3 regions of the Bacillus sp. 1A genome follow, and region 1 is predicted to be linked to each of the others. Evidence: a T-box and tRNA genes for the amino acid it is inferred to sense, from the RefSeq annotation. Region 1 holds a T-box; the other regions hold tRNA genes.
The links. The T-box of region 1 lies ahead of thrS (threonine--tRNA ligase). A T-box ahead of a tRNA ligase gene usually reads a tRNA of that ligase, here a tRNA-Thr.

Region 1 (7,186 bases):
TATAAAATTTATAAAAATATTGATTGTAAATCAATAAAAACATTATAGACAGACAAAATATGAATTGCAATCTTTTTTTATTTTAAAATAGTAACCAGTTTTATTTTTTTGCAAGTCCTAATTTAACTTCAACTTCATTTAACGTAGATAAAGCGAGAACAATATGTTGGTCCGCAAGTCCTAAAGCATGTTTAGTATTTTCAATTGTTTCATTGGATGGAGTAGAGTTACTTGCTCCGTCTATAATTAAATCTGCTGCGTTTTTCATAAATTTAGAAGCAGTCTTAAACTCAGTTGTGAAATAAATTAGTTGTTCTTGTATTTGTACTTCCGATATATTTTCTTTAATTTTCACAGTGTCTATTTCGTTCATAATTTTTTCATATTGTTTGGAAATAGCATTCATTGTGACTAATAGTTTATCTCTGTCTACTGAATCTCCGTTCGTGTTAATTTCTTCCCAGGCAGGCAACCAATCTTTTTCGATGATGTCATTATAATTTGTAGTTAATTCATCAATTTTTGGTTGAAATTTAGTTTTAAAAGTTTTTGTATCGATTGTTTCTACGGTAGTTTTTTCGTTATTATTTTTTTCCTTAGTTGTGTAGAAAATCGTACAGGCAATAATAAAAATAGAAATAACAATTGTCCATTTATTAAAAAATAAGTTCTTCAATGGGTAATACCTCCAAAAATAAGTATCTTATAATTATAATATATAACAATAATATTGTTAATAATAGAGAATATAGTCTGGAATTAATTTTAATTATATTTTTTACATACACAAATAATCAAGATTAGTAAAATAATGAAAGTAATATGTGAGAAAAGAGGGTTTTTAGTGAAAATGAATAGAAGAAAACTAGTTTCAAATATTTCAACGGTTGTGTTATTAGTTGGTTTATTTACACTTATATATGTAGACAAAGAATCTAAAATTGAAGATTTTCCAGTACCAATGTCAGCAATTCATATTAACGATGATAAGGAAGAGGAGTATAAATATATAAGTGTAATGCCTATTACAAAGGCTAGTGGATGGGAGAACTTAGGGGGAAACGGACATACTGTTAGTTTTAAAAAAGGGGAGCGGAAGGTAACTGTATTACATTATCCGGGAGAAATTACGTATTATTTATTTGAGCAAAAGATGAATAAGAGAGATAAGCTAAAGTTGTAATTCGTTAAGAGTTACATCTTTTCTTTTGATTCTGAATTATTTGAAATAAAATCAGATAGATGGTTTGATAGATGTAGTGATAAATATGATTAGTTCTCTATGCACATAAAGAGTGCTGAAGAGATCATAAAAACATTATGTAAACTAAAAATATAAGTGGAAGATAAATTATATCCTAAGGGGGAGTTAAAAATGTTACTAAAAACAATCTACTGTAAAGTGGAAGAAGAGAAAAAAGAGTTATTTTCAAAAGCACAAGAAAAATGGCAAGCTATACAGCATCTAGATGGATTTCATGGGCAATTTGGTGGATGGTATGAGGATGAGGCATGTGTATTTACTTTATGGGAAGATAGAAGTGCGTATCAATCATTTATGAATAGTGCACACGATACCATTTATTTAAATAGTAATCAAGAGGATACGTTTCTTTCATGTGAAATTGAATTGTTTCAAACGTTGTATGATATAACTGATATGCCTTTGAAAGACGTTGTTACAGATGGGTCATTTGTAAGAGTTGCAATTTGTGATGTAAAACAACAGAGAGAAAAGCAGTTTTTACATAAACAAGAAACAATTTGGAATAAAGGGATGGAAAATGCAAAAGGGATGTTAGGTGGAGTTGTTGGGAAGTCTTTAAAAAATGAAAATTGTTACATAGAGTTAACTTATTGGAAAGATGAAATGGCGCATCAAAATTATGTAGAAGAGATTTTCCCAGAGTTGTATAAACTAGCTAATATTCATGAGGATTTAAAAGATATAAGAGGTAAACAAGCTATATGTAAGGAAGAGTGGCTTGTATATTAAGTGTACAAAACGTGCATAAATGAATGTATAATAAAGATATTTTCTTATAAACGAGTAATTAATAGAAGACGTTATATACCCTTTCATGTTAATATATTTAAGTTATAATAGAAGGCTTACCCTTTTGTATTGTACGGTAGAAGCAGTGTGAGCTTGAATTTTTTTGAAAAGGATGTGCCTAATTTGCGTATCAATAAATTTATTAGTGAAGCTGGAAAAGCGTCTCGACGTGGAGCAGATAAACTAATTAATGAGAGAAGAGTAATTATTAACGGTAAGGTTGCAAAAATTGGTGACCAAGTAAATCCAGGTGATGATGTACGTGTAAATGGAGAGCAACTTCGTATTGCTCGAGATCACGTATATATCGCTTTAAATAAACCAGTAGGTATTACATGTACGAGTGAAAAAGCTGTAAAAGGTAATATTATCGATTTAGTGAATCATCCATTACGAATTAGTCACATTGGACGTCTTGATAAAGACTCAGACGGTTTAATTTTATTAACGAATGATGGTGATATTGTAAATGAAATTTTACGTGCTGAAAACAAACATGAAAAAGAATATATCGTTTCAGTAGATAAGCCAATTACACCTGATTTTCTAGAGAAAATGGCAGCTGGTGTGAAAATTTTAGGAACGAAAACGCTTCCTTGTGAGGTAACACAGTTATCAAAATATGAATTCCAAATTATTTTAACTCAAGGATTGAATCGTCAAATTCGTCGTATGTGTGAGGCTTTAGGTTATCAAGTATACACTTTAAAGCGTACAAGAATTATGAATATAGAATTAAATAATTTACCTGTTGGACAGTGGAGAGATTTATCGAAGAAAGAGAAACGACGTCTATTTTCAGACTTAAATTACGAACCACAAGATTGGTAAAATTGAGAAGAGGAAACCAAAAATCTATTTTTGGTTTCTTTTTTTATTTAATAAAAAATCATTTTTAAACACTTGCAAAAATAAAATGAATAAGATATAGTAAATAACAATTAATGGATGTACTTTTAAAAGCAAAGAAAAGGACACGAGTTATTTTATCCGGTTATACAGAGAAGGAAGGAAAGCTGAGAACTTCCTAACGCAGAAAAATAACTTACCACCTTAGAGCTGCACTGGGGAAACTAAGTATCTAGTGCCGTGTAAGCGACGTTATCGCAAAAGAAGCCATTATGTTTTTTGTGATGGGAATCTGGGTGGAACCACGGATATAAGCATATTCGTCCCTATTTTAGGGATGAATATGCTTTTTTGTATTCAATTTCATAATAAGCGAAGAAAAGGACACGAGTTATTTTATCCGGTTATACAGAGAAGGAAGGAAAGCTGAGAACTTCCTAACGCAGAAAAATAACTTACCACCTTAGAGCTGCACTGGGGAAATTAAGTATCTAGTGCCGTGTAAACGACGTTACCGTAAAAGAAGCCATTGTATATTTACAATGGGAATCTGGGTGGAACCACGGGTAAAAGCACGCTCGTCCCTATTTTAGGGATGAGTGTGCTTTTTATTATGAAATGGAGAGATGAAAAATGAAAGAACAGATGATTGAAATGAAATTTCCGGATGGAAGCGTTAAAGAATTTGTAAAAGGAATTACTTTAGAAGAAATTGCGGGATCCATTAGCAGTCGTTTAAAAAAGAAAGCAGTCGCAGGGAAAGTAAATGATCAGTTATATGATTTACGCCGAAATATTGAAGGAAATGCGGAAGTAGAAATCGTTACTATAGATTCAAATGAAGGGGTAGAAATTGCAAGACACTCTGCGGCACATATTTTAGCGCAAGCTGTAAAGAGAATGCATGGTAATGTAAACCTTGGTGTAGGACCTGTTATTGAAAATGGATTTTATTATGATATGGATCTTCCGAGTAGTGTAAACGTAGAAGATTTACCGGAAATCGAAAAAGAAATGAAAAAAATTATAAATGAAAATATAAAAATAGAGCGAGTTGAGGTTTCACGAGAAGAGGCAAAAAAACTGTTTCAAGAAATGAATGATCACCTGAAATTAGAATTGTTAGAAGCAATTCCTAGTGGGGAAAGTGTAACACTATATAAACAAGGTGAATTTGTAGACTTATGTAGAGGACCTCATTTACCGTCAACAGGCTATTTGAAAGCATTCCAATTAACTCACGTTTCTGGTGCATATTGGCGAGGTGATAGTAACAATCAAGTGCTTCAGCGTATATATGGTGTTGCGTTCTCTTCTCAAAAAGAATTAGAAGATTATTTACATTTCGTTGAAGAAGCAGCAAAAAGAAATCATCGTAAATTAGGTAGTGAGCTGGAGTTATTTATGTTTTCTGAAGAGGCTCCGGGAATGCCATTTTATTTACCGAAAGGACAAATTATTCGTAATGAATTAGAAGCATTTTTAAGAGAAATTCAAAAAGAGTATAAGTATCAAGAAGTACGTACTCCGTTTATGATGAACCAAGAATTATGGGAGAAATCAGGACACTGGGGACATTACAAAGACAACATGTATTTCTCTGAAGTAGACAATAAAAGTTTCGCATTAAAACCAATGAACTGCCCAGGACATATGTTAATGTTCAAAAATAAATTACACTCTTATCGCGAATTGCCAATTCGTATGTGTGAGTTCGGTCAAGTACACCGACACGAATTTAGCGGGGCATTAAATGGATTATTAAGAGTACGTACTTTCTGCCAAGATGATGCTCATTTATTTGTAACTCCAGAACAAATTGAAGATGAAATTAAATCTGTAATGGCGCAAATTGATTACGTTTATAAAACTTTTGGATTCGAATATGAAGTAGAGCTTTCTACTCGTCCAGAAGATTCAATGGGTGATGATAAGTTGTGGGAGCAAGCAGAAGAGGCATTAGAAAATGTATTACATTCATTGAATTATAAATATAGACTAAATGAAGGTGACGGTGCATTTTATGGACCGAAAATCGACTTCCATATTAAAGACGCTTTAAATAGAAGTCATCAGTGCGGGACAATCCAACTAGATTTCCAAATGCCAGAGAAGTTTGATTTAAATTATATAGATGAGAAGAATGAAAAGAGAAGACCAGTTGTCATTCACAGAGCAGTTTTAGGATCGTTAGACCGTTTCTTAGCGATATTAATTGAGCACTTTGGAGGCTCGTTCCCGGCATGGGTGGCACCGGTTCAAGTGAAGGTCATTCCAGTTTCGAATGCAGTCCATGTACAATACGCAGATGAGATTGCGGATAAATTAGCACAAGCTGGCATTCGTGTGGAAAGAGATGTACGAGATGAAAAGTTAGGATATAAAATAAGAGAAGCACAAATGCAAAAAGTTCCTTATGTTCTTGTTATTGGGGATAAGGAAATGGAGAACGGATCTGTAAATGTACGTAAATACGGTGAAGACCAGTCAGAAGTTATTGAACTAAATGGGTTTGTGGAGAGTATAAAAGAGGAAATAAAAAATAAGAAATAGAGATTGATAATAAAATACACCATTAACATGTATTACTGAATTTAAACTCATTAAAGAACCATAATAAATGATGAAGGGATAGCTTAATCGCTATCCCTTCATCATTTATTGCCATATACTTCACTTCATACCGTTAAATCATTTTCTGATTTTATATTAATGGCTTCTTGTAAGAGCTTTTGGAGAACTGCAGCAAAAACAGCAATCACGATAGAGGAGAAAATAATGATCAATCCAATTGGTATAAAACTTGGAGGATCAATTTTTTTTGCCATAAGATAGTAAAGTGGCATACCTAGTATGTATATGGTACCGATAGTGAGGGCACAGTATTTTATATTTTTTAAAGCCTTTACTGATAATACCGAGAACGCTTTGTTCTTATCAATATAACTTAAAAGTTTAAAAACTTGATACAGAGCGAAGTAAAAAGGTATCGTCGCTACGTACATATCGATTAAAACGAGAGATTTCATATAAGCAATAGCTGGATACAATTCTCCAGCGAAATTCCCGATTTTAGGAACTAAAAATATGCACAATGCAAGTACTACTATACCTATAAAAACAATAGCTAGTTTTAAAAAGAGTGTTGTAACTTGTTTCATAAAAAGCACCTCGTTTATTTAATGACAACATGATTTTATCATATGATTTATCGTTTTAAAATAAAATTATATTGTTTTTTTAACTTATTATTATTGTTATTTATGTATCCTATTAATTTTGATAAAAATAAAAAACTTGCTCATTACAAATGAATCCACCTTATGAAATGGTCTGTAATATTTTTCACCTTACAAAAATGTAAGGTAAATGTAAGCGAAATCGAAGGAACGAGTTTTAGAAAAGTGAGAATATGGAATAGGAAAAAGGTTTACGTAACTCGTGTAATCCTTTCTGATTGAAAAATTTAAAAATTATTAAGGATTTACATGAGAAAAAGATAAGAAATATGTGAGAAATTAATTTTATACAAAAGGGATGGAGTGAAAGAGATGTCAACAAATGTAGTTACTGTAGAAAGTGTAGAAAAAACGTATGGGAAAAGAAATGAGAATCAGTCAAAAGCGTTAAGAGGCGTGTCATTAAGTATTAAAGAAGGAGAATTCGTCGGGATTATGGGTCCTTCTGGATCTGGCAAAACGACACTACTTAATGTGATTAGTACATTGGATCAAGCAACGGGTGGCAGTGTGACAATAGCTGGTACAAATATTACTTCTATGAAGGGGAATGCATTATCTGATTTTCGATCTCAAAAATTAGGATTCATTTTTCAAGATTTTAACTTACTTGAAAACTTATCAATTTATGAAAATATCGCTTTACCACTTTCTCTGCAAGGCGTACCTTCAAGTGAGATTACGGGGAAGGTAAATGAGGTTGCAAAGAAATTAGGGATTACTGAAATTTTAACGAAATATCCAACTGCTGTTTCTGGTGGACAAAAGCAAAGAACGGCGGCAGCACGAGCTTTAGTACATAATCCAGCAATCGTATTAGCAGATGAACCGACTGGTGCGCTTGATAGTAAAAATGCAAAAAGCTTATTAGAAGCGATGCAAGATTTACATGAAAATCACAATGTAAGTATTTTGATGGTTACACACGATGCGTTTAGTGCGAGTTATTGTGAGCGTATTTTATTTATTCAAGACGGTCTTCTTTATAAAGAGTTAAAGCGTCAAGGAACACGAGAAAATTTCTATCAAGACATTTTAGGTG
Region 2 (7,186 bases), 1.8 Mb from region 1:
TAGCGAAATTCCTTGTCGGGTAAGTTCCGACCCGCACGAAAGGTGTAACGATTTGGGCACTGTCTCAACCAGAGACTCGGTGAAATTATAGTACCTGTGAAGATGCAGGTTACCCGCGACAGGACGGAAAGACCCCGTGGAGCTTTACTGTAGCCTGATATTGAATTTTGGTACAGTTTGTACAGGATAGGCGGGAGCCATTGAAACCGGAGCGCTAGCTTCGGTGGAGGCGCTGGTGGGATACCGCCCTGACTGTATTGAAATTCTAACCTACGGGTCTTATCGACCCGGGAGACAGTGTCAGGTGGGCAGTTTGACTGGGGCGGTCGCCTCCTAAAGTGTAACGGAGGCGCCCAAAGGTTCCCTCAGAATGGTTGGAAATCATTCGTAGAGTGCAAAGGCATAAGGGAGCTTGACTGCGAGACCTACAAGTCGAGCAGGGACGAAAGTCGGGCTTAGTGATCCGGTGGTTCCGCATGGAAGGGCCATCGCTCAACGGATAAAAGCTACCCCGGGGATAACAGGCTTATCTCCCCCAAGAGTCCACATCGACGGGGAGGTTTGGCACCTCGATGTCGGCTCATCGCATCCTGGGGCTGTAGTCGGTCCCAAGGGTTGGGCTGTTCGCCCATTAAAGCGGTACGCGAGCTGGGTTCAGAACGTCGTGAGACAGTTCGGTCCCTATCCGTCGTGGGCGTAGGAAATTTGAGAGGAGCTGTCCTTAGTACGAGAGGACCGGGATGGACGCACCGCTGGTGTACCAGTTGTTCTGCCAAGGGCATAGCTGGGTAGCTATGTGCGGAAGGGATAAGTGCTGAAAGCATCTAAGCATGAAGCCCCCCTCAAGATGAGATTTCCCATAGCGTAAGCTAGTAAGATCCCTGAAAGATGATCAGGTTGATAGGTTCGAGGTGGAAGCATGGTGACATGTGGAGCTGACGAATACTAATAGATCGAGGACTTAACCATATAATATGTAGCAATGTTATCTAGTTTTGAGAGAACATAAAAAAACTTGTTGACTTTTAAAGTAAATAAGTTATAATAATGATTGTCTCAAAAGAATAATGTCTGGTAATGATGGCAGAGAGGTCACACCCGTTCCCATACCGAACACGGAAGTTAAGCTCTCTAGCGCCGATGGTAGTTGGGACCTTGTCCCTGTGAGAGTAGGACGTTGCCAGGCAATATTATTCCGCAGTAGCTCAGCGGTAGAGCTATCGGCTGTTAACCGATCGGTCGTAGGTTCGATTCCTACCTGCGGAGCCATTGGAGAGCTGTCCGAGTTGGCCGAAGGAGCACGATTGGAAATCGTGTATACGTCACAAGCGTATCAAGGGTTCGAATCCCTTGCTCTCCGCCATAGGATTTATCATATTTGGCCCGTTGGTCAAGTGGTTAAGACACCGCCCTTTCACGGCGGTAACACGGGTTCGAATCCCGTACGGGTCACCACTTTTGGAGGATTAGCTCAGCTGGGAGAGCACCTGCCTTACAAGCAGGGGGTCGGCGGTTCGATCCCGTCATCCTCCACCATATAAATTATATGAATAGTATTATCGCGGGGTGGAGCAGCACGGTAGCTCGTCGGGCTCATAACCCGAAGGTCGCAGGTTCAAATCCTGTCCCCGCAACCAAATGGTCCCGTGGTGTAGTGGTTAACATGCCTGCCTGTCACGCAGGAGATCGCCGGTTCGACCCCGGTCGGGACCGCCATTTTAATAAGGCTCGGTAGCTCAGTCGGTAGAGCAGAGGACTGAAAATCCTCGTGTCGGCGGTTCGATTCCGTCCCGAGCCACCATTTATCTTAATAATATACGCCGGCTTAGCTCAATTGGTAGAGCAACTGACTTGTAATCAGTAGGTTGGGGGTTCAAGTCCTCTAGCCGGCACCATGTAAGTTTCGGAGGGGTAGCGAAGTGGCTAAACGCGGCGGACTGTAAATCCGCTCCTTCGGGTTCGGCAGTTCGAATCTGCCCCCCTCCACCATTTACATAGGGGCATAGTTTAAAGGTAGAACTGAGGTCTCCAAAACCTCCAGTGTGGGTTCGATTCCTACTGCCCCTGCCAAATATATTTACACAACATGGCGGTTGTGGCGAAGTGGTTAACGCACCGGATTGTGGCTCCGGCATTCGTGGGTTCGATTCCCATCAGTCGCCCCATTTTTATTTTTAAAATTACAAATAATCTAATTGATACTTACATATAATTAAGTAAGAATTCGATGGGCTATAGCCAAGCGGTAAGGCAACGGACTTTGACTCCGTCATGCGCTGGTTCGAATCCAGCTAGCCCAGCCATTTTTGCGGAAGTAGTTCAGTGGTAGAATACAACCTTGCCAAGGTTGGGGTCGCGGGTTCGAATCCCGTCTTCCGCTCCAATAAAATTTAACATGGCGGCATAGCCAAGTGGTAAGGCAGAGGTCTGCAAAACCTTTACCACCGGTTCAAATCCGGTTGCCGCCTTTCTTTTGTGCCGATGTGGCGGAATTGGCAGACGCGCACGACTCAAAATCGTGTTCCTTCGGGAGTGTCGGTTCGACCCCGACCATCGGTATCATGAACGGCGTAAAAAACTCTATACAATTAGTATAGAGTTTTTTTGTGTTTTCTTTTCATTACATGACAAAATAAGCACAAAAAGTGTACGGTGAGTAAACTGCGAAACATTAAAAGGATAAAAACAAACATTCATTTTTATCCTTTTAAGTGTGGTATTCTATAAAATTCCAGCAAAATATTGTATATACAATATTCCCTTCGAGCACTCTAGAGAGAATTTCTCCACCCCGGTGACATGAAGTTAAATCCGATAGCACCAGTAGATATTAGTACATTATCAACGGTTAAGTTTGTAATTTCTAAAAACCTCTTTTCAAACTCTTCTTTGTTGTACTTGTACATAGTTGAGTGGCACGCCCACATGTGCGTTGAAGTACTCAACCAATCTCCTAATTCCTTTAATTCAGGAAACGACTCAAATTGAATTGGTTCATCTAATTTCATGAATCTCACTTGATAGATAGTTGGGTTTAACTGCTCTCCTATTCCTTTCAGACCATGTGCTTTTTTCTCATGTGAATGTGTCATAATTCTCCTTCCATCTTTCTTCAAATTTTTTCCTGTTTTTATTATATAACGATAGAAAGTAGTTATAGGGAAATTATAGAAATATGTATCAGCGATATAAAAAGACTCTAACATTTCTGTTAGAGTCTTTTTTGTTAAATTATACTATGTGCTTCTAAAATTCGTAATAAATGTAGAAATTCATGTATAATATAACTTGTCGAAAGAACAAAATGATAGTAATTTATATTATGTCTGTAATATGAATCAAAAATGAACTTTTTATATTTCTTTTAAAAATGTGTTGAATACACATTATATTTCATATTAATATTTTTATGTAGATTTAAAACGGGAAAGAGAGTGGAAAGTATGGGTCGTAAATGGAATAATATTAAAGAAAAAAAAGCATCAAAAGATGCAAATACAAGCCGTATATACGCGAAATTTGGACGTGAGATTTATGTGGCAGCAAAACAAGGCGAGCCAGATCCAGAATCAAACCAAGCGCTTAGAGTTGTATTAGAACGTGCGAAAACATACAACGTGCCAAGAACAATTATTGATCGTGCAGTTGAAAAGGCAAAAGGCGGTTCAGAAGAAAATTATGACGAGCTTCGTTATGAAGGATTCGGACCAAACGGATCTATGGTAATTGTAGATACACTTACAAATAACGTAAACCGTACTGCAGCAGATGTACGAGCTGCATTTAGCAAAAACAGTGGTAACATGGGTGTAAACGGTTCTGTAGCTTACATGTTTGATGCGACAGCTGTTATCGGTCTTGAAGGTAAAACATCAGATGAAGTTCTTGAAATTTTAATGGAAGCAGATGTTGATGCACGTGACATTCTAGAAGAAGAAGATTCTGTTATCGTGTATGCTGAACCTGATCAATTCCATTCCGTACAATCTGCACTTAAAGATGCTGGTGTTGAAGAATTCACAGTTGCAGAATTAACAATGCTTGCACAAAGTGATGTAGAACTTCCTGAAGATGCTCAAGTACAATTTGAAAAAATGGTTGATGCATTAGAAGATTTAGAAGATGTGCAACAAGTTTACCACAACGTAGACTTAGGAGAATAATACGATAGAAGCCCCTATTCATTTAACGGATAGGGGCTTTTTTTCATGAAGTTAATTAAGAGGATGAATTAGTAAAGGTATTTTGTTTTAGATAGGGAATATGCTTATAGGGATATGTGAAATATTCATTATTGCTAGGAGGCTTAATATGGAACATAAAACACCAAAGCATATCGTTGCTGTAGCAGGTTATTTAACAAATGAAAAAGATGAAGTGTTATTAGCTAAAGTACATTGGCGATCGGATACGTGGGAGTTGCCAGGAGGACAGGTGGAAGAAGGAGAAGCGCTCGATCAAGCAATTTGTAGGGAAATAAATGTTTGAGGAAACGGGTTTAACTGTGAAGCCGGTTGGAGTTACAGGTGTTTACTATAATGCTTCTATGCATATTTGATCTGTTGTTTTTAAAGTCGCATATGTGAGCGGTGAAATAAAAATTCAACCTGAAGAAATACAAGAGGCTAAATTTGTTGCTTTAAATGAAGAGAACATAGATGAGTATATAACGCGTCCTCATATGAAATCCAGAACGCTTGATGCGATGAGAGCAACACATTGTATTCCGTACGAAACGTGGGAAGTGCAGCCATATAATTTAATAGGTAGATTGTAAAGAAAAGAGTAGCCGGTTTGAGATACAATCAAATCACTACTCTTTTTTGTATACTGTTTAAGAAAAAGGTCAAAATAATAATAGTGTTAGTGTTGATTTTTAGAACGTTTGTTCTGTATAATGTATGATATATTGTATACATTTAGATTACTAGATACTTACAAATATATATATTTGTAGATGATATAATGAAAATAGGGTGTTTTAATAGGGAAGTATAGGCTTAAGGTATACTCTGCTATTGGTTTAGCATAATCTATATTCAATATTTCAGATGAATAGTAGATAAAAAAAGACTGTGATACAATACTTTTTTATACCTTACAATGATGTAAGGTACGTGTAAGAGAAATCGATGGGATGTTTTTTTACAACAAGGTATTCTTAAAGTAAGAGTTATACGCTGTGTGGAAAAGAGGTGTTCAAGATGAAAGAACGAGTATTATCTAGGGTGAACTATCATCAAAAAGTTGCATTAAATCCAATGACTAAATTCTTTTATAAAGCCATTATTTTATTATTATTGTTAAGTTGTACGTTATTATTCATTGGAAATGTAATGATCGAGCAAAGTGATATTAGTAAATTACATGTACCGGCTAAGTTAGAGGTGCCAGAATCATTAACACATGCATTTATTGCGACAGAAGATAAAAGGTTTTATCATCATAATGGTTTAGATTATATAGCGATTGTCAGAGCGTCTGTTGAGAATATAAAGGCTGGTGGTGTTGTGCAAGGCGGAAGCACAATTACACAGCAGTTATCCAAAAATGCTTTTTTAACGAATGAACGTACATTTTCTCGTAAGTGGAAAGAAATTTTTTATACGAAAAAAATTGAACGTACATTTACGAAGGATGAAATTTTAAAATTGTATGTAAGTAATATTTATTACGGAGAAGGAGCATGGGGAATTGAAAAAGCAGCAAACCTTTACTTCGGTAAAAAGGTGAGCCAATTAACGTTGGCTGAAAGTGCAATGATGGCTGCTGTAGTAAAGGCACCCGCTTATTACTCACCTGCACAAAATTATGATAAGGCCGTAGAGAGACGAAATGTCGTTTTGAGATTAATGGAGAAAGAAGGCTATATCAATCATGATGAGTATGTGCAAGCAGTTAGTGAGAAATTAGTAATTCGTCATGATATAAAAACAGAGCGGTCGATGTTAAATAGTTCTCGTGAAAAAGCAGTAAGCTAAAGGAAGTTCCTACATAGGAGCTTCCTTTTTTTGAATAAATTGTGACAAATTGTGACACAATATCGTCACAAATATTGTGTTTTTGTAATTTATGTGAGCGTGTTCATTGCGTGACATATATAAGTGTTGATATTATGTGTATTGTGTACAATGTTGTATACAGAATATGAATTTAAAGAGGAATGTATATGAAATCAAATAAACTCATGGTTCTTGGTGTAGTTTTTTCTATCGCAGTATTGATTGTAATCGGAACAATAGCGTATAGCATCATAAATGACAAAAAAGATAAAGGGAATGAGATGTTTGCTTATTCCACACAACAATCTTTAGGGAAAGATGATGCCCCAGTTAAGGTAGTTGAATTTGGAGACTTCAAATGTCCTGCTTGTCGTACTTGGGATGTAACAGTATTACCACGATTAAAAGAAGAGTATATCGATAAAGGTAAAGTGCAGTTATACTTTATTAACTTCCCATTTATCGGAAAAGACTCTGATTTAGGTGCAGCAGCTGGTGAAGCAATTTATAAACAAGATCAAGATTCATTCTGGATTTTCTACGATGAGATTTATCAAAGTCAAAAGAAAGACACGGAAGAATGGATTACAGAAGAATTACTTCTTAACATTGTGAAAGAGAAGCTTCCGAAAGTTGATGTAGAACAATTTAAGAAAGATTTACACAGTAAAGAAATGAAAGAAAAAGTACGTAAAGATTCAGATCGTGCTCAAAAATTAAAAGTTCAAGGTGCTCCTTCAGTATATGTCAACGGAAATCTTGCAAACCCTGATTTCGATAGTATGAAGAAGGCGATTGATAAAGAATTGAAAAAGTGATGAGCTACTCATCACTTTTTCGACTTTTTTCGATAAAATTCTTGCTTCCGTTTTTTTTACATGCTATACTACTTTACATAAGTTATTCTAATATCTTATATGTATTTCATATTTGCGGGTGTAGTTTAGTGGTAAAACAAGAGCCTTCCAAGCTCTGGTCGAGAGTTCGATTCTCTTCACCCGCTCCAAATTTTATTAAATGTTTTTCTATAAATTGTGATCAACGCAGTGTTTCGTTTCTAAGATAAACGAGGCATTGCGTTTTTTAATGTTTGGAAAACATTATTTTATGCGAAAATAGAAGTAAAGAATAGTATTCCAAAAGTGAATTGCTAACTAATATAGACGTTACATAAAGGGTGAATT
Region 3 (7,186 bases), 2.5 Mb from region 1:
TAAGTGCTGAAAGCATCTAAGCATGAAGCCCCCCTCAAGATGAGATTTCCCATAGCGTAAGCTAGTAAGATCCCTGAAAGATGATCAGGTTGATAGGTTCGAGGTGGAAGCATGGTGACATGTGGAGCTGACGAATACTAATAGATCGAGGACTTAACCATATAATATGAAGCAATGTTATCTAGTTTTGAAAGAATATAAAAAACTTGTTGACTTTAAAAGTCAAATAAGTTACAATGATTCTTGTCTTAAATGAATACAGTCTGGTAATAATGGCAGAGAGGTCACACCCGTTCCCATACCGAACACGGAAGTTAAGCTCTCTAGCGCCGATGGTAGTTGGGACCTTGTCCCTGTGAGAGTAGGACGTTGCCAGGCAAATGGAGGATTAGCTCAGCTGGGAGAGCACCTGCCTTACAAGCAGGGGGTCGGCGGTTCGATCCCGTCATCCTCCACCATTTAGCCGACTTAGCTCAATTGGTAGAGCAACTGACTTGTAATCAGTAGGTTGGGGGTTCAAGTCCTCTAGTCGGCACCAGAAAATCATGGCGGTTGTGGCGAAGTGGTTAACGCACCGGATTGTGGCTCCGGCATTCGTGGGTTCGATTCCCATCAGTCGCCCCATTTTTTCTTTGAATAATTAATATGCGGGTGTGGCGGAATTGGCAGACGCACTAGACTTAGGATCTAGCGCCTTTGGCGTGGGGGTTCGACTCCCTTCACCCGCACTTTTAATAAAATAACTCATACATGTCTTGCGGAAGTAGTTCAGTGGTAGAATACAACCTTGCCAAGGTTGGGGTCGCGGGTTCGAATCCCGTCTTCCGCTCCAATTTTCAATATGACATGCCGGGGTGGCGGAACAGGCAGACGCACAGGACTTAAAATCCTGCGGTGGGTGACCACCGTGCGGGTTCGACCCCCGCCCTCGGCACCATATGCGCCCGTAGCTCAATTGGATAGAGCGTTTGACTACGGATCAAGAGGTTAGGGGTTCGACTCCTCTCGGGCGCGCTTTTATTAACGGGAAGTGGCTCAGCTTGGTAGAGCACCTGGTTTGGGACCAGGGGGTCGCAGGTTCAAATCCTGTCTTCCCGATTTTCCAAAAACATGGGGCCTTAGCTCAGCTGGGAGAGCGCCTGCCTTGCACGCAGGAGGTCAGCGGTTCGATCCCGCTAGGCTCCACTTATTTTAATATCTTTTATGGCGGTGTAGCTCAGCTGGCTAGAGCGTACGGTTCATACCCGTGAGGTCGGGGGTTCGATCCCCTCCGCCGCTACCATAAAGGACCTTTAGCTCAGCTGGTTAGAGCAGACGGCTCATAACCGTCCGGTCGTAGGTTCGAGTCCTACAAGGTCCACCACTAAAGCTTTATATCTCGGAGGTATACCCAAGTTCGGCTGAAGGGATCGGTCTTGAAAACCGACAGGCGGCGAGAGTCGCGCGGGGGTTCGAATCCCTCTACCTCCTCCATTTTTTCTAAATTAATATTTTATCATCGCGGGGTGGAGCAGCACGGTAGCTCGTCGGGCTCATAACCCGAAGGTCGCAGGTTCAAATCCTGTCCCCGCAACCAAATGGTCCCGTGGTGTAGTGGTTAACATGCCTGCCTGTCACGCAGGAGATCGCCGGTTCGACCCCGGTCGGGACCGCCATTTTTTTACATAAAGGCTCGGTAGCTCAGTCGGTAGAGCAGAGGACTGAAAATCCTCGTGTCGGCGGTTCGATTCCGTCCCGAGCCACCATTTTGAAGTCGCAAGCCGACTTAGCTCAACTGGTAGAGCAACTGACTTGTAATCAGTAGGTTGGGGGTTCAAGTCCTCTAGTCGGCACCACTTTCAAAATGAGCCATTAGCTCAGTTGGTAGAGCATCTGACTTTTAATCAGAGGGTCGAAGGTTCGAATCCTTCATGGCTCACCATTTACAATTTAATGCGGGTGTAGTTTAGTGGTAAAACAAGAGCCTTCCAAGCTCTGGTCGAGAGTTCGATTCTCTTCACCCGCTTTTCAATTATGGGCCTATAGCTCAGCTGGTTAGAGCGCACGCCTGATAAGCGTGAGGTCGATGGTTCGAGTCCATTTAGGCCCACCATAATTATTCCGCAGTAGCTCAGTGGTAGAGCTATCGGCTGTTAACCGATCGGTCGTAGGTTCGAGTCCTACCTGCGGAGCCATATTATAGAGAAGTACCCAAGTGGCTCAAGGGGCTCCCCTGCTAAGGGAGTAGATCGCGAACGCGGTGCGAGGGTTCGAATCCCTTCTTCTCTGCCAGAATTGGCCCGTTGGTCAAGTGGTTAAGACACCGCCCTTTCACGGCGGTAACACGGGTTCGAATCCCGTACGGGTCATACTAAAAGAGATAGCATAATCTGCTATCTCTTTTTTGTTGTGTAAAAGTGGACTTTTGATAGTCTGCTTTTTTATGCAATAGAAGAAATATGAAGTATTCGCTGTTGCAGTGGGGTACATAGAGAGCCGTAAATACAATCATGTTGTTTATTTGGACCTGTATGAATATGAAGGAACTATCTATCTAACAAATGATACTCAAGTTGAACTTTTACCCCAGCTGTATGGCTGTAGCCTCCTACACTTGGAGAAACCGATGAAAATACATCCGGGAGCTACTGTGGAAAATAAATAATATATAGAAGAAGCTGTCTCTCAATAGGGGTGATCTACTGGAGACAGCTTTTTTTATGTTGTCATTATTGTCGAGTTTTGTCGGTAAGTCGATATTCCTTGTCGAATCGTTGATATATTTTGAGTTACGGTAGATATATTCTAAAAATCGTTGATATATGAAAATAATCGCCGATATAATTTCACTTACCGACAAAAACGTAAGAAAATCCCTTTCACAATCTAAAGAAAACGCCTCCATTGAAATGGATTCCACACCTATTCCATCAACTTTACACTCTATGTGAAAAAGTTCACAAATAGGTCATAATTTGTGAAGTAATTCACAATAATACGTGCTACAATATGAATGTAAAGAAGTTAAACAACATTAAATTAGTATTTTAATTAATTACTTAAACAATCATAAAAAAATATATGTGAACAATAGAGAGGGGAAATTACCATGAAAAAAGGTATCAATCGTGTAGTATTAGTAGGAACAGGAGCTGTAGGTTGTAGTTACGCTTACTCAATGATCAACCAAGGTGTAGCTGAAGAATTCGTATTAGTAGATGTTAATGAAGCAAAAGCAGAAGGGGAAGCAATGGACTTAAGCCATGCGGTACCATTCTCTCCATCACCAACAAAAGTTTGGAGCGGTAGCTATGCAGATTGTAAAGATGCAGATCTAGTTGTTATCACTGCTGGATTACCACAAAAGCCAGGTGAAACTCGTTTAGATTTAGTTGAGAAAAACACAAAAATCTTTAAACAAATCGTTCGCGGTATTATGGATAGCGGATTCGATGGAATCTTCTTAATCGCAACTAACCCAGTTGATATTTTAACTTACGTAACTTGGAAAGAATCTGGTTTACCAAAAGAGCGCGTAATCGGTTCTGGTACTACTTTAGACTCTGCTCGTTTCCGTTACATGTTAGGTGACTACTTAGATGTAGATCCACGTAACGTTCATGCTTACATCGTTGGTGAACACGGTGACACTGAACTTCCAGTATGGAGCCACGCTACTATCGGTGTACAAAAACTAGAAACAATCTTAGCTAACAATGAACAGTACAAACAAGAAGACTTAGACAAAATCTTCGAAAACGTACGTGATGCAGCTTACCATATCATCGAGCGTAAAGGTGCAACTTACTACGGAATCGGTATGTCACTACTTCGTGTAACTAAAGCAATCTTAAGCAACGAGAACAGTGTATTAACTGTATCTGCATACCTTGAAGGACAATACGGTGAGAAAGATGCTTTCGTAGGTGTTCCAGCTGTTATTAACCGCGAAGGTGTACGTGAAATCGTAGAACTTGAGCTAAATGAAGATGAAAAAGCGAAATTCGCTCATTCTGTAAAAGTATTAAAAGAAACAATGGCACCAGTACTATAATAATTGCTAAATAATTCAGAGGCGGGAAACTGCTTCCTACCTCTGAGTTTTTATATAATTTAAAGGATTTACCGAAAGAATTCTCTTTCCAGAGGCGCATGAAGGGCGATAGCCCAGTGATAGGTGGGAGATGAATTTCGGTTTGGCATAGCCAAAAACTTTTGATAAACTAGCTATATGAAGTTCTTTGATAACTTGATATAGAAGGTTGCAGGAAGAAAATAGCGTGCGAAAACCAAGCCATTCGGTTCCTGCGTAAAATATCAACCGTATAAAGAGAGCGTCCAATCGTTGGACATCTAGGGGTGGAACGCCCCGAAGTAACGCTCAGGGAGACGAAAGGTTACTTTCGTCGTGGAACTGAGAAGCTACCACTTCAAGCTTTGCTAAGTGGCGAGTAGTTCACTATAAATTCCTTTTCCGGTTTCCCTTGTATATCCCCAATATACCCCTTTTGCTGGATAAGGGTCGTTTATAGAAAAGAGCACTCTACTTTATATAGAGTGCTCTTTATTATTATTTTTTAGGTGTTAATCCTAATTTCTTTAAAATATCTGCCAGTGTACCGCTTTTTGATTTTTCAACAGGTATTTGTGATTTAGATGCATCTGGACCTTTTTTCAAGAAGTTCTTTTCAACGAAACGAATATCTTTTTCATCGACAATGCCATCTTTGTTAAGGTCGCCGTCTTTCACAGATAGTCCTTTTTTACCATAGTTGCTAGCGATAATTTCAGCATCTTTTATATCAATTACTTTATCAGCATTTACATCGCCAGCAAGATTTTCGTCAGGTCGTGCATAATAATATTGACCAAGCAGCTTACCATCTTTTTCAGTACCTAGTTTTGTAGTTAGTCGGCTTGTTAAATGTCCTGGAACCTCCACGTATAAGTTATAATCACGTGTATTAACAGGAAGTCCATTCAATTTGAAGTAACCGTATTTATCAAGTGAGCCTTCAAACTTATGACGGTAAGAATCCGTTGCATATACTTTTACACCAAGCTTTGTATAATCGAATTTCTCATCTAAATATCCACGTTCATTTAAGAATGCACCAGGTTTAATATTTCCTTCTACTTTTGAGTTTAAAGACATAACTGAGAATGTTTGATCTTGAAGTACACGCATTCTGTTTGGCTCTGATTCACCTTGTTTCCAGTAAACGAACACTGGTAAATCTAATTGAGCATTTGCTTCATAAAACTCATCATTTTCTACCTTGAAAGTTATATCAATGAACGGGAAGTCACCATCTAATCCGGCGAAGTTTTTATCATCGATAGCTCCGCCTACTGTAACAGAACCTTCTTCTAGTTTCGGTTCATTCACTTTTGCGGTTACCCCTTTTTCAGAAAGGAGTTTTTCAAAAGCAGGATTCAATTTCGCATTTGCAAATTTGAAGTTCTTCTCTAGGAATTTTACGTTAAATTCTCCAGATACAAATTGTTTCACATGTTTGGCGTTTAGTGTCACAGTGAACTCATCATCTTTATATAATTCTTTTTTATCATAACTAGCTTTCGCATATTGAGCACCTTGCGGAATAAACCAATAGTTATTTACACCGCTTGGATAGTCAGGACCTGCAGTTGCATAATCGAAAATATATACGCCTGTGTTCATTGGACCTTCAGTTTTAAAGGAATCAGGTGTAATACCAACTTTAAAGTCACCATTTTCAGTAATAGGTAAAAACTTGTGCAAGTATGGAGAATAGTCATAGTACATAACGCCGTTCGCTTCTTGCGTAATGTTTAATCCTTTTCCTCTTAAGTAGTCAACGTTAGAATCATATACATTTCCTTTAATCCATAGTGCTTTTTTACCGTCTTCTACTGTATAGTTTTCTTCATTTAATTCATAAATACCAGGCTGTAATCCAGTTAATTTCACTTCTGGTGGTGTATTATCAATTACGACGTAATCGCCTTTCACACGTGCCTTCCCGGCTTTATCGTAGCCAACAAATTCAATTGTGTAATCTCCTTCAGGTAAGTCGATTTTCTCATCACCAATTGGTTTTGCTGGATCATTTGTGAAAGGATACACTTTTCCGTTAAAGAATGAATCTAAGTAGTAGTACACATCCGTTTGTAGTCCACTCGTGTTTAACGTTCCAAGGAAACCGAGAGCTTTATTTGTTTTCGAATCTTTCACGATAAGATCTAACGTTTCAAGTTCGCTATTTAATTGGAACGCCCCGTGAACATATGATTCACGGTAGGGATTGAATGTAGATGTATCAGTTGAGATTGATTTTCTTGATAATAGTGCATTTTCAATACCAGGCTCTGACACACGAATAGAGAACGGAATTTGATACGTTTCTTCTTTATTTTTCGTGTTTGTAATATGAATATATCCTTCATATCGACCTTGCTTTGCACCAGCAGGAATATTAATTTTTGCTTCAATTTCATCAGATTTACCAGCATCAATCGTAATTGTTTCAGAAGTAGAAATTTTTACACCGTTTGCGGTAGCGTCGTTAATAGCAGAAGAAGCTGGTGTATAAGAAATTTCTGTTTTAAATTCTTTCTTCTCTTGTTTATTGCGGTTTTCAATTTTAATTTTTCGTTTTTGTTCAATTGATTCCCCGTCTTTTTGATAGTATTTACCGAATGCAATGGATCCAGTTTCTTCTGGTACTTCAATCACTTCATCATTGACAATTGTTTTTGTCGTATCTAACACTTTAAAACTGGTTTCTGTGTGAACAGAGTTATAAGCATCTACTCGTCCAGCTCCAACTTCATATACGGAATACTTTTCTTTTAAATCGTCAGCTGTGTTCATAAGAGACGCTTTTACATCGAATGGAGAGTATTCTGGGTGTTCTTGCAAAATAAGAGCAGCAACGCCAGCGATATGAGGAGATGCCATGGATGTTCCTTGCATACGTTCATAGGAAACATCGTAGTTTTCACCTTCTTGCGGGTCGTTAATATATTCAGGTACTGTTGAAAGTACCGCAACACCAGGCGCTGTAATATCAGGTTTAATATCATCATTTGATGTAACAGGGCCGCGTGAGCTAAAGTCTGCAAGATGATCGCCTTCTGTTTGAATGTAATTGATTTCATCGAAAGTTAAGGATGTTTTACCTTGTTCAATTTGAGCTTTTAGTTTTTCGCCATCTTCTTTCGT

Region 2: it encodes a tRNA-Thr, which carries the amino acid that the T-box ahead of thrS (threonine--tRNA ligase) is inferred to sense. The anticodon was not compared.
Region 3: it encodes a tRNA-Thr, which carries the amino acid that the T-box ahead of thrS (threonine--tRNA ligase) is inferred to sense. The anticodon was not compared.

What each region holds. Positions count from the first base shown of each region.
Region 1 covers NZ_JBQYLZ010000001.1:4,206,547-4,213,732, reverse strand. Annotated here, with positions in the region: gene ACUN0F_RS21565 (hypothetical protein) at 101-676, opposite strand; gene ACUN0F_RS21560 (hypothetical protein) at 809-1,183, shown strand; gene ACUN0F_RS21555 (YdbC family protein) at 1,376-1,996, shown strand; gene rluF (23S rRNA pseudouridine(2604) synthase RluF) at 2,180-2,887, shown strand; T-box leader at 3,013-3,236, shown strand; T-box leader at 3,272-3,494, shown strand; gene thrS (threonine--tRNA ligase) at 3,539-5,458, shown strand; gene ACUN0F_RS21540 (DUF2975 domain-containing protein) at 5,584-6,066, opposite strand; gene ACUN0F_RS21535 (ABC transporter ATP-binding protein) at 6,457-7,186, shown strand, end outside.
Region 2 covers NZ_JBQYLZ010000001.1:6,042,729-6,049,914, reverse strand. Annotated here, with positions in the region: rRNA gene ACUN0F_RS31005 (23S ribosomal RNA) at 1-969, shown strand, start outside; rRNA gene rrf (5S ribosomal RNA) at 1,071-1,186, shown strand; tRNA gene ACUN0F_RS30995 (tRNA-Asn) at 1,195-1,269, shown strand; tRNA gene ACUN0F_RS30990 (tRNA-Ser) at 1,272-1,363, shown strand; tRNA gene ACUN0F_RS30985 (tRNA-Glu) at 1,381-1,455, shown strand; tRNA gene ACUN0F_RS30980 (tRNA-Val) at 1,461-1,536, shown strand; tRNA gene ACUN0F_RS30975 (tRNA-Met) at 1,561-1,637, shown strand; tRNA gene ACUN0F_RS30970 (tRNA-Asp) at 1,641-1,716, shown strand; tRNA gene ACUN0F_RS30965 (tRNA-Phe) at 1,726-1,801, shown strand; tRNA gene ACUN0F_RS30960 (tRNA-Thr) at 1,820-1,895, shown strand; tRNA gene ACUN0F_RS30955 (tRNA-Tyr) at 1,906-1,989, shown strand; tRNA gene ACUN0F_RS30950 (tRNA-Trp) at 1,997-2,070, shown strand; tRNA gene ACUN0F_RS30945 (tRNA-His) at 2,090-2,165, shown strand; tRNA gene ACUN0F_RS30940 (tRNA-Gln) at 2,229-2,303, shown strand; tRNA gene ACUN0F_RS30935 (tRNA-Gly) at 2,309-2,383, shown strand; tRNA gene ACUN0F_RS30930 (tRNA-Cys) at 2,398-2,468, shown strand; tRNA gene ACUN0F_RS30925 (tRNA-Leu) at 2,478-2,559, shown strand; gene ACUN0F_RS30920 (DUF3884 family protein) at 2,772-3,092, opposite strand; gene ACUN0F_RS30915 (YebC/PmpR family DNA-binding transcriptional regulator) at 3,444-4,163, shown strand; partial or broken gene ACUN0F_RS30910 (NUDIX hydrolase) at 4,312-4,777, shown strand; gene ACUN0F_RS30905 (transglycosylase domain-containing protein) at 5,205-5,981, shown strand; gene ACUN0F_RS30900 (DsbA family protein) at 6,170-6,820, shown strand; tRNA gene ACUN0F_RS30895 (tRNA-Gly) at 6,935-7,008, shown strand.
Region 3 covers NZ_JBQYLZ010000001.1:1,680,474-1,687,659, forward strand. Annotated here, with positions in the region: rRNA gene ACUN0F_RS08385 (23S ribosomal RNA) at 1-161, shown strand, start outside; rRNA gene rrf (5S ribosomal RNA) at 263-378, shown strand; tRNA gene ACUN0F_RS08395 (tRNA-Val) at 383-458, shown strand; tRNA gene ACUN0F_RS08400 (tRNA-Thr) at 463-538, shown strand; tRNA gene ACUN0F_RS08405 (tRNA-His) at 549-624, shown strand; tRNA gene ACUN0F_RS08410 (tRNA-Leu) at 648-728, shown strand; tRNA gene ACUN0F_RS08415 (tRNA-Gly) at 758-832, shown strand; tRNA gene ACUN0F_RS08420 (tRNA-Leu) at 849-937, shown strand; tRNA gene ACUN0F_RS08425 (tRNA-Arg) at 941-1,014, shown strand; tRNA gene ACUN0F_RS08430 (tRNA-Pro) at 1,025-1,098, shown strand; tRNA gene ACUN0F_RS08435 (tRNA-Ala) at 1,113-1,185, shown strand; tRNA gene ACUN0F_RS08440 (tRNA-Met) at 1,206-1,282, shown strand; tRNA gene ACUN0F_RS08445 (tRNA-Ile) at 1,287-1,363, shown strand; tRNA gene ACUN0F_RS08450 (tRNA-Ser) at 1,381-1,473, shown strand; tRNA gene ACUN0F_RS08455 (tRNA-Met) at 1,500-1,576, shown strand; tRNA gene ACUN0F_RS08460 (tRNA-Asp) at 1,580-1,655, shown strand; tRNA gene ACUN0F_RS08465 (tRNA-Phe) at 1,670-1,745, shown strand; tRNA gene ACUN0F_RS08470 (tRNA-Thr) at 1,760-1,835, shown strand; tRNA gene ACUN0F_RS08475 (tRNA-Lys) at 1,846-1,921, shown strand; tRNA gene ACUN0F_RS08480 (tRNA-Gly) at 1,935-2,005, shown strand; tRNA gene ACUN0F_RS08485 (tRNA-Ile) at 2,016-2,092, shown strand; tRNA gene ACUN0F_RS08490 (tRNA-Asn) at 2,100-2,174, shown strand; tRNA gene ACUN0F_RS08495 (tRNA-Ser) at 2,181-2,271, shown strand; tRNA gene ACUN0F_RS08500 (tRNA-Glu) at 2,277-2,348, shown strand; partial or broken gene ACUN0F_RS08505 (IS4 family transposase) at 2,460-2,624, opposite strand; gene ACUN0F_RS08510 (L-lactate dehydrogenase) at 3,089-4,033, shown strand; gene ACUN0F_RS08515 (S8 family serine peptidase) at 4,550-7,186, opposite strand, start outside.